2 regions of the Leadbetterella sp. DM7 genome follow, and region 1 is predicted to be linked to the other one. Evidence: riboswitches for the same ligand, from Rfam matches in the RefSeq annotation. Region 1 holds a riboswitch; the other holds the start of a gene.
What was found. Region 1 has a riboswitch for cobalamin ahead of metE (5-methyltetrahydropteroyltriglutamate--homocysteine S-methyltransferase). Riboswitches for the same ligand answer to the same signal wherever they lie in the genome.

Region 1 (3,386 bases):
CCAGACCGGGCATGCGGTCACATTGCCCGCAGGTGCGGTTCTTTACAATGATGAACCGCGGTTTATTTATCATGAGCGCAATAACGGCCGGATGCCCGATTTTCATAAGCTGGACCTGGGGATAAACCGGAACGGTACCCTTTGGAAAAAATACGAAACCCGGCTGAGCTTTGGGGTGTACAATGCCTATAACCGCGCAAACCCGCTGTACCTCGATTTCAAAACGGCCTATGATCAGCAGACCGGCCAGCGGTCGCTGGTGATCAAACAATATTCCATGTTTCCTGTTTTACCATTTATTAATTATTCTGTTAAATTCTAAAGTGATGAAGCATTTTCTTTTTTTAGCGACCGTTTTCGTTTCTTTTTACGCTGTGGGGCAGGAGACCGCACAGCCCGGTATTAATTTTTCCAAAGGAACATACATAGCGGGCATCTACGGCTCGGGAGGGTTCAATAACAGCCCCCTGTATAAGCACCCTACCTGGTCGCTTTCTCCCTGGGCAGGCTACTTTGTGGCCCCTAACCTGGCCACCGGCCTTCGCATAGCGTATGGAAATGACGCCAGCCGGTTTAAAGACGGTACGGCAGCCAGCTCTGTCATGCTTGAACACGATCATCGGTCGCTCGCACCCGAAATTTTTGTACGGTATTATGTACCCTATATCAAAGTAAAACCCTTTATACAGGTGAGCGCAGGATATAATTTTCAATGGGGAGAATCGGAGAACGACTCGGGCCGGATGGAAAAAGTGAAAGCCTCCAATGCAATAGGTTCGATAGAAGGCGGAATCCGTTTCCCGGTCGGGAAAAGGGTATCTATAGATGCCGCCTATAACTACAGAATTTTTTCAACCTCCGCATTGCAGGATCCCAATCAAAAGGGAAAAATCAGGATAGGCCTGTCTTACCGCTTCTGAGGCCGGTGCTGCAAAGTATGCAGATATACTACATATGGTTGATTTTTTGTTTGTTTTATCTAAAATTCATTTAATTTATAAATAAATTATCTGGTATATTTTATTATAACAGATAAATCATCTACATTCGCATCTGTAAAGTTCTAATCTTCATCAAAAGCAGAAGAGGTTGCCGCTTGCCGGTATGAAAAGGGAACCGTGTGTGAATCACGGGCTGTCGCGCAACTGTAAGTGCCTTTAACAGCTTTTGCCTGAGGGGTCCGGCCCCGAACAGGTCCACTGCTCCGGCGGGAAGGACGGCAAAAGCGGCACAAGCCAGGAGACCTGCCTGTTCTGAGTTGACAGTGGCTTTCGCGGACTGAAGCCTTCGGTTGGTTTTGATGTACCCGGTACTCCGTTTCGGCGGAGTAAGCAGCGGCGCGTATACCTCTCTGAAATCTTCCCGTTTTAAGCCCGGAGTTCAGGACTGTTTTTCTTCATTTTTCTCTCAAAAATTATGCAGACACAGAATCTTGGCTACCCGCGCATTGGTAGCCGCCGGGAACTGAAAAAAGCTTCTGAAGCTTATTGGGCGGGTAAAATACCCGTTGCCGAACTCGAAAAAACAGGCCGGGAGATCCGGCTTAAGAACTGGAAGAGCCAGCAGGAGAGCGGTATCGACCTGATCCCGTGCAACGACTTCTCCTTTTACGACCAGGTGCTTGATATGAGCGTTTTGCTGGGGGCTATCCCCGAACGTTATGCCGGCTTTGCCCGTACCCACTCAGGTACCGACCTGTATTTTGCCATGGCACGGGGATATCAGAAAGGTGATTTTGACCTGACAGCCATGGAAATGACCAAATGGTTCGATACCAATTATCACTATATCGTGCCCGAGTTTAAGGCGGGGCAGACGTTTGAGCTGAACCCGGCCAAGCTTCTGAGCGAGCTTCAGGAGGCCCGTGAGGCCGGTATCCAGGCCAAGCCGGTCATTATCGGCCCGGTAACATATCTTTTGCTCGGGAAAGAAAAAGAAACCGGCTTTCACCGGGTAGAGCTGCTGAGCCGCCTGCTGCCTGTATACGAACAACTGCTGAAATTACTGGCTGAGCAGGGTGTGCAATACGTACAGATTGATGAGCCGGCCCTGGCGCTGGATCTGACCCCGGCTGAACAGGAGGCCATCGCGCGCACGTATACGTTCTTCGCTGAGGCCGTGCCTTCGCTGAAGATCATCCTGGCCAATTATTTTGAATGTTACGGCGATAACCTGCAGACCGCCATCCACCTGCCGGTAGATACCCTGCACCTCGACCTCGTTCGTTGCCCGCTGCAGCTGGAAGACATCCTGGCTACAGATTTTGTTCAGAAGAAAACCCGGCTTTCGCTGGGCGTGGTAGACGGCAGAAATATCTGGAAAAACGACTTTGAAGCCTCTTTACAGCTGATTGAGCAGGCCAAAGCCGCCCTGGGAGCAGAAAGGCTCCTCATTGCCCCGTCGTGTTCACTGCTCCATTCGCCCTGCGACCTGGACTTTGAGAAGAAGCTGAACCCGGAGATCAAAAACTGGATGGCCTTTGCCCGTCAGAAAACAGATGAAGTGGCTTTTCTCCGGAAATGGGCTTCAGGTGAGCGATCAGAAGCGCTGAAAGCGGTATGGGAAGCCAACCGGCAGGCCATTGAAAGCAAAAAGACCTCGCCGCTGATCCACGATCCGGCGGTGAAAGACCGGGTAGAACAGGTGACCGAAAAAGATACCCGCAGGAACAGTCCTTTTGCCGCAAGAAGAAAGCAGCAGCAGGAAGTACTGGCCCTGCCCCTGTTTCCTACCACCACCATCGGGTCTTTCCCGCAAACACCGGAAGTAAGGAGCTGGCGCGCAAGGCTCAAAAAAGGAGAGCTGACGCAGGAAGAATACGACAGGCTGATTGAGCAGGAAACGGCTGACGCCATCCATTGGCAGGAGGAGATCGACATGGACGTGCTGGTGCACGGTGAGTTTGAGCGGAACGACATGGTGGAATATTTCGGAGAAAAGCTGCAGGGCTTTGTCTTTACCGAAAACGGGTGGGTGCAAAGCTACGGCAGCCGCTGCGTGAAGCCGCCGGTGATTTTCGGCGACATCAGCCGGCCGGAACCCATGACCTTACGCTGGACAAAATACGCGCAGTCGCTGACCCCGAAATGGGTGAAAGGCATGCTGACCGGCCCGGTGACCATTCTCCAGTGGTCGTTTGTACGGAACGATCAGCCCCGGCGCGATACCTGCATGCAGATTGCCCTGGCCATTCGTGACGAGGTAACCGACCTCGAAAAAGCGGGTATCCGTATCATCCAGATCGATGAACCGGCGATCCGGGAAGGACTGCCCCTGCGGAAAGAGAACCGGAGAACCTACCTCGACTGGGCGGTTCGGGCATTCCGGGTTTCGGCCAGCGGTGTGGAAGACGCTACCCAGATCCATACCCACATGTGCTATTCGGA
Region 2 (3,386 bases), on a different contig from region 1:
GTTCCGGCCATGATCGGAGCCATGCTGATGCTGACCCATACCGACTGGATGAAGCCCGGCGTTTATAACGTGGAAGAGCTGAACCCCGATCCGTTCATGGATCTGCTGAACAAGCACGGGCTGCCGTGGCATGAGCACGTCAATGCGGAACTGCCGCACGAGTACTGATAAAACAAGATTTATAAAATGAAGAAAGCCGTGTCCCAGCGGCTTTCTTCATTTTAAATCAGGAGAAGAACCTGGTAGTACTTTTAGCTCTATATCCTCACCTGCCCAAGGCCTACCCCTTTATAAAAATTATCGGTAAGATAGAATACTGTGTCAATGAAATACAACACTCCGTTTCGGCATAATACATTTTCATCATGCAGATCTTCAAATATTATTCCCAACTGAGGATTATAGTAATCATTATTACGTATGTTTTGAAACCCGTTATACGCTAAGAAGTTTTTCACTATAATCAGGTCAACCATCTCATCGGAGACTATAAATTCCTGTTTAACTACTGCAAATAATACATTATCAATAATTTTAAAGCCTAAAAAATCATATGCTGTAGAGCGAAAAAAGTAGTTATGTATGAGTAGACTATTGAAATAATCTAACCAATTTTCATAAAAAATACCGTCATTGATCTTGATAACATGGTGATCATCGTAGCGATAAACCCGCTGTTCAGCCCCGGATGCGATAAATGCTTCCTGTGAAATCTCCCTGGTATAGAAAAGATTCTCTCTCTCCTGGCAAAATCAATCAGGCAGAATGCTTCTTCAGCTTTGATTGACTTTTGTGTTTCAGCCCGGAGGCCTGATGACGCATTTCCTCTAAGGAAATTTTGCGTTTTTTCGAGTTTTCCTGTAGGGCTAACTCGTCCATTTCTGATAATGATATCTTGTAATTCATTGTGTATATTTTTCATTAAAGAGATTCAGTATTCAAAGATATGCATTAATCCGGACAATTTCAAACAGAATCCCCTTATCTTTGCCCTAAGTTTCAGGGTGCTTTGTTCCGGGAATAGCCGGAACAGAGATAATAGGGAACCGTGTGTAAATCACGGGCTGTCCCCGCAACTGTAAGCTTCCGCAAAGTTTTCCTTCTGCTGAGCCACTGTCCCCGCTGCGGGATGGGAAGGCGCCGGAAAATGGAAGCTAGCCAGGAAACCTGCCCTGAACCAGAATAACCGGTACATCTACGGCGGATAGAGCCCGGGAGATCATTTATCTTTTCCTCAATTGAGAACAGGCGGTTTACCCGGTTATTGCAGGCTGTTGAGCCTATGGAGTGCCTTGTGCTTCCCGGCAACTCTTTTTGCCCAGAAAGAGCTGACCCTTTGCGAAGTGGAAGTCAGAGGAGTGCGCCCCGAACGGTTCATGACCGGGCAGAAGATACAGGAGGCAGACTCGGCCGACCTGGCCCGGAACCGCTTCAGCACCCTGGCTGATTTCCTGCAGTTCCAGACGCCCGTAGCCTTTAAAAGCTACGGAGCGGGTCAGCTGGCTACCCTCTCTTTCCGCGGAACATCCGCCGGCCATACGGCCCTGCTCTGGAACGGGATCAATATTAATTTTCCTTCGTTAGGACAAACCGATTTTTCGACCATACCCCTTGCCGGGTTTGATGAAATGACCATACAATACGGCTCTGCCGCCAGCTGTGTGGGTACCGATGCCGTTGGCGGCAGCATTCAGCTACGTTCGTTACCTGGTTTCCAAACCGAAGGAACACAGCTGATGGCTGCAGTACGGGGCGAAACCTCTGAGAATTTTTCCGGGCAGGGTGGACTGCGTTTCCACCGTTTGCTTCGCAACGGGAAAAAGCTTTCGGGGAAAACACTTCTTTACGGAAGCAGCGTACGGAATAATTTCGGTACGGAACCCATTACCCGTAAGGGGAAAACCTTACCCACCGAACCCATTCATACCCGCCAGACCGGTGCTGTACAGGACCTGTACTTTATGAACCGCAAAGGAGACCTGCTTTCGCTGAATCTCTGGTTTTCAGATAACGACCTGGCCGTGCAACCCAAAGTGGTTCTGTTGCGTGAGATCACCCGCACACAGGCTTACCGGAGCAGCCTTTCGTACCAGCTCGGAAAAACCCTTTTCCGTACGGCCTATATCCGTGATATCACCGATTACGGAAAAGGAGAAAACCTGAACCCCAGCCATACCCGGGTAGATCGTTATATTGTGCGGGCCGAGCATGATCTGGCCTGGATACACGATTGCGACAAAGGCACTAACCTGAAGCTCGGGGCAGAAACGGTATACTATAACGCCCGGGTAGACGGTTATGGCGGTGGCCGTAAAACGGAGACCCGGCTGGATCTGTATGCCCTGCTACGCCACCAGTTTTCGGCCCGCCTGAGCTCTTCGCTTAACCTGCGCCAGGCGTGGGTGACCGGCTATAACCCGCCCTTCACGCCGTCTGCCGGGCTGGAATACATCCTCGTTAAAAACCCTAAGGACAGGCTCACCCTGCCGGTTTCCCTGGCCCGAAGCTACCGTGTGCCTACCCTGAACGAACGCTACTGGGAGGTCTTGGGTAATCCTGATATTCAACCTGAAACCGGCTTTAACAAAGAAACCGGCCTGGTGTGGCAGCATAAATTTACCGCAATCACCCAAACCCGGCTGGGCGCCACCGTATTTCATAACCGGATCGATAACTGGACCTACTGGAACCCCGAAAAAAATTACCGGGTAGAAAACCTGCAGCAGGTACTTTCCAAAGGGATTGAGCTGGAAACGTCTCTTCAAAGCCGGATCGAAAAAACCCGGTTCGATGTACGGGCTCAGTATACCCTTACCCACGCTTCGCAACAGAAAGAATACGGGGCATATACCCACGATATCCTGGGTAAGCAACTCGTGTATGTACCACGCCACGCCGTCAGCAGCACGGTATCTGCCACACGGAAGGCATGGAGTGTTGATATACAGCAACAGTTCAATTCCAAAAGGTATATCACATTTGATCATTCCGGTCAGCCGTATATGCCTTTCTACCTGATGAATGGCAGGATTGCCTACGAAAAACGTACTTCCAGGCGGGTTTTCAATACTGCTCTGCAGGTAAACAATGTGACCGATGTGCTCTACCCCAACCAAAAGAAAAATGCTATGCCCATGCGCTCTGTGGCGCTCAGCATCCTGATCGGAAATCTTTAAATCAAGTTAATATGAAACGTAAATTAATTATTCTCTGCGCATTTCTTTATGCATGTGACACCGATGAAAACACCCAGCCCGAACAGCCATACGGAAAAGGGGTAATTGTGGTAAATGAAGGTAATTTCACCGATAACAACGGAACCGTGACATTCCTGCCCGCCAATGCGCAAAGCATCACGTACGATATTTTTCAAAAAGAAAATACCC

Region 2: linked by a shared signal. The riboswitch ahead of AB2U10_RS07160 (TonB-dependent receptor plug domain-containing protein) and the one ahead of metE (5-methyltetrahydropteroyltriglutamate--homocysteine S-methyltransferase) in region 1 are both predicted to bind cobalamin.

What each region holds. Positions count from the first base shown of each region.
Region 1 is NZ_JBFOLH020000014.1:87,294-90,679, reverse strand. Features, by position in the region: gene AB2U10_RS15080 (TonB-dependent receptor) at 1-322, shown strand, start outside; gene AB2U10_RS15075 (outer membrane beta-barrel protein) at 327-920, shown strand; cobalamin riboswitch at 1,070-1,266, shown strand; gene metE (5-methyltetrahydropteroyltriglutamate--homocysteine S-methyltransferase) at 1,417-3,386, shown strand, end outside.
Region 2 is NZ_JBFOLH020000004.1:369,688-373,073, reverse strand. Features, by position in the region: gene AB2U10_RS07175 (saccharopine dehydrogenase family protein) at 1-168, shown strand, start outside; gene AB2U10_RS07170 (putative polyvalent protein kinase domain-containing protein) at 258-695, opposite strand; gene AB2U10_RS07165 (hypothetical protein) at 605-922, opposite strand; cobalamin riboswitch at 986-1,189, shown strand; gene AB2U10_RS07160 (TonB-dependent receptor plug domain-containing protein) at 1,275-3,176, shown strand; gene AB2U10_RS07155 (DUF5074 domain-containing protein) at 3,188-3,386, shown strand, end outside.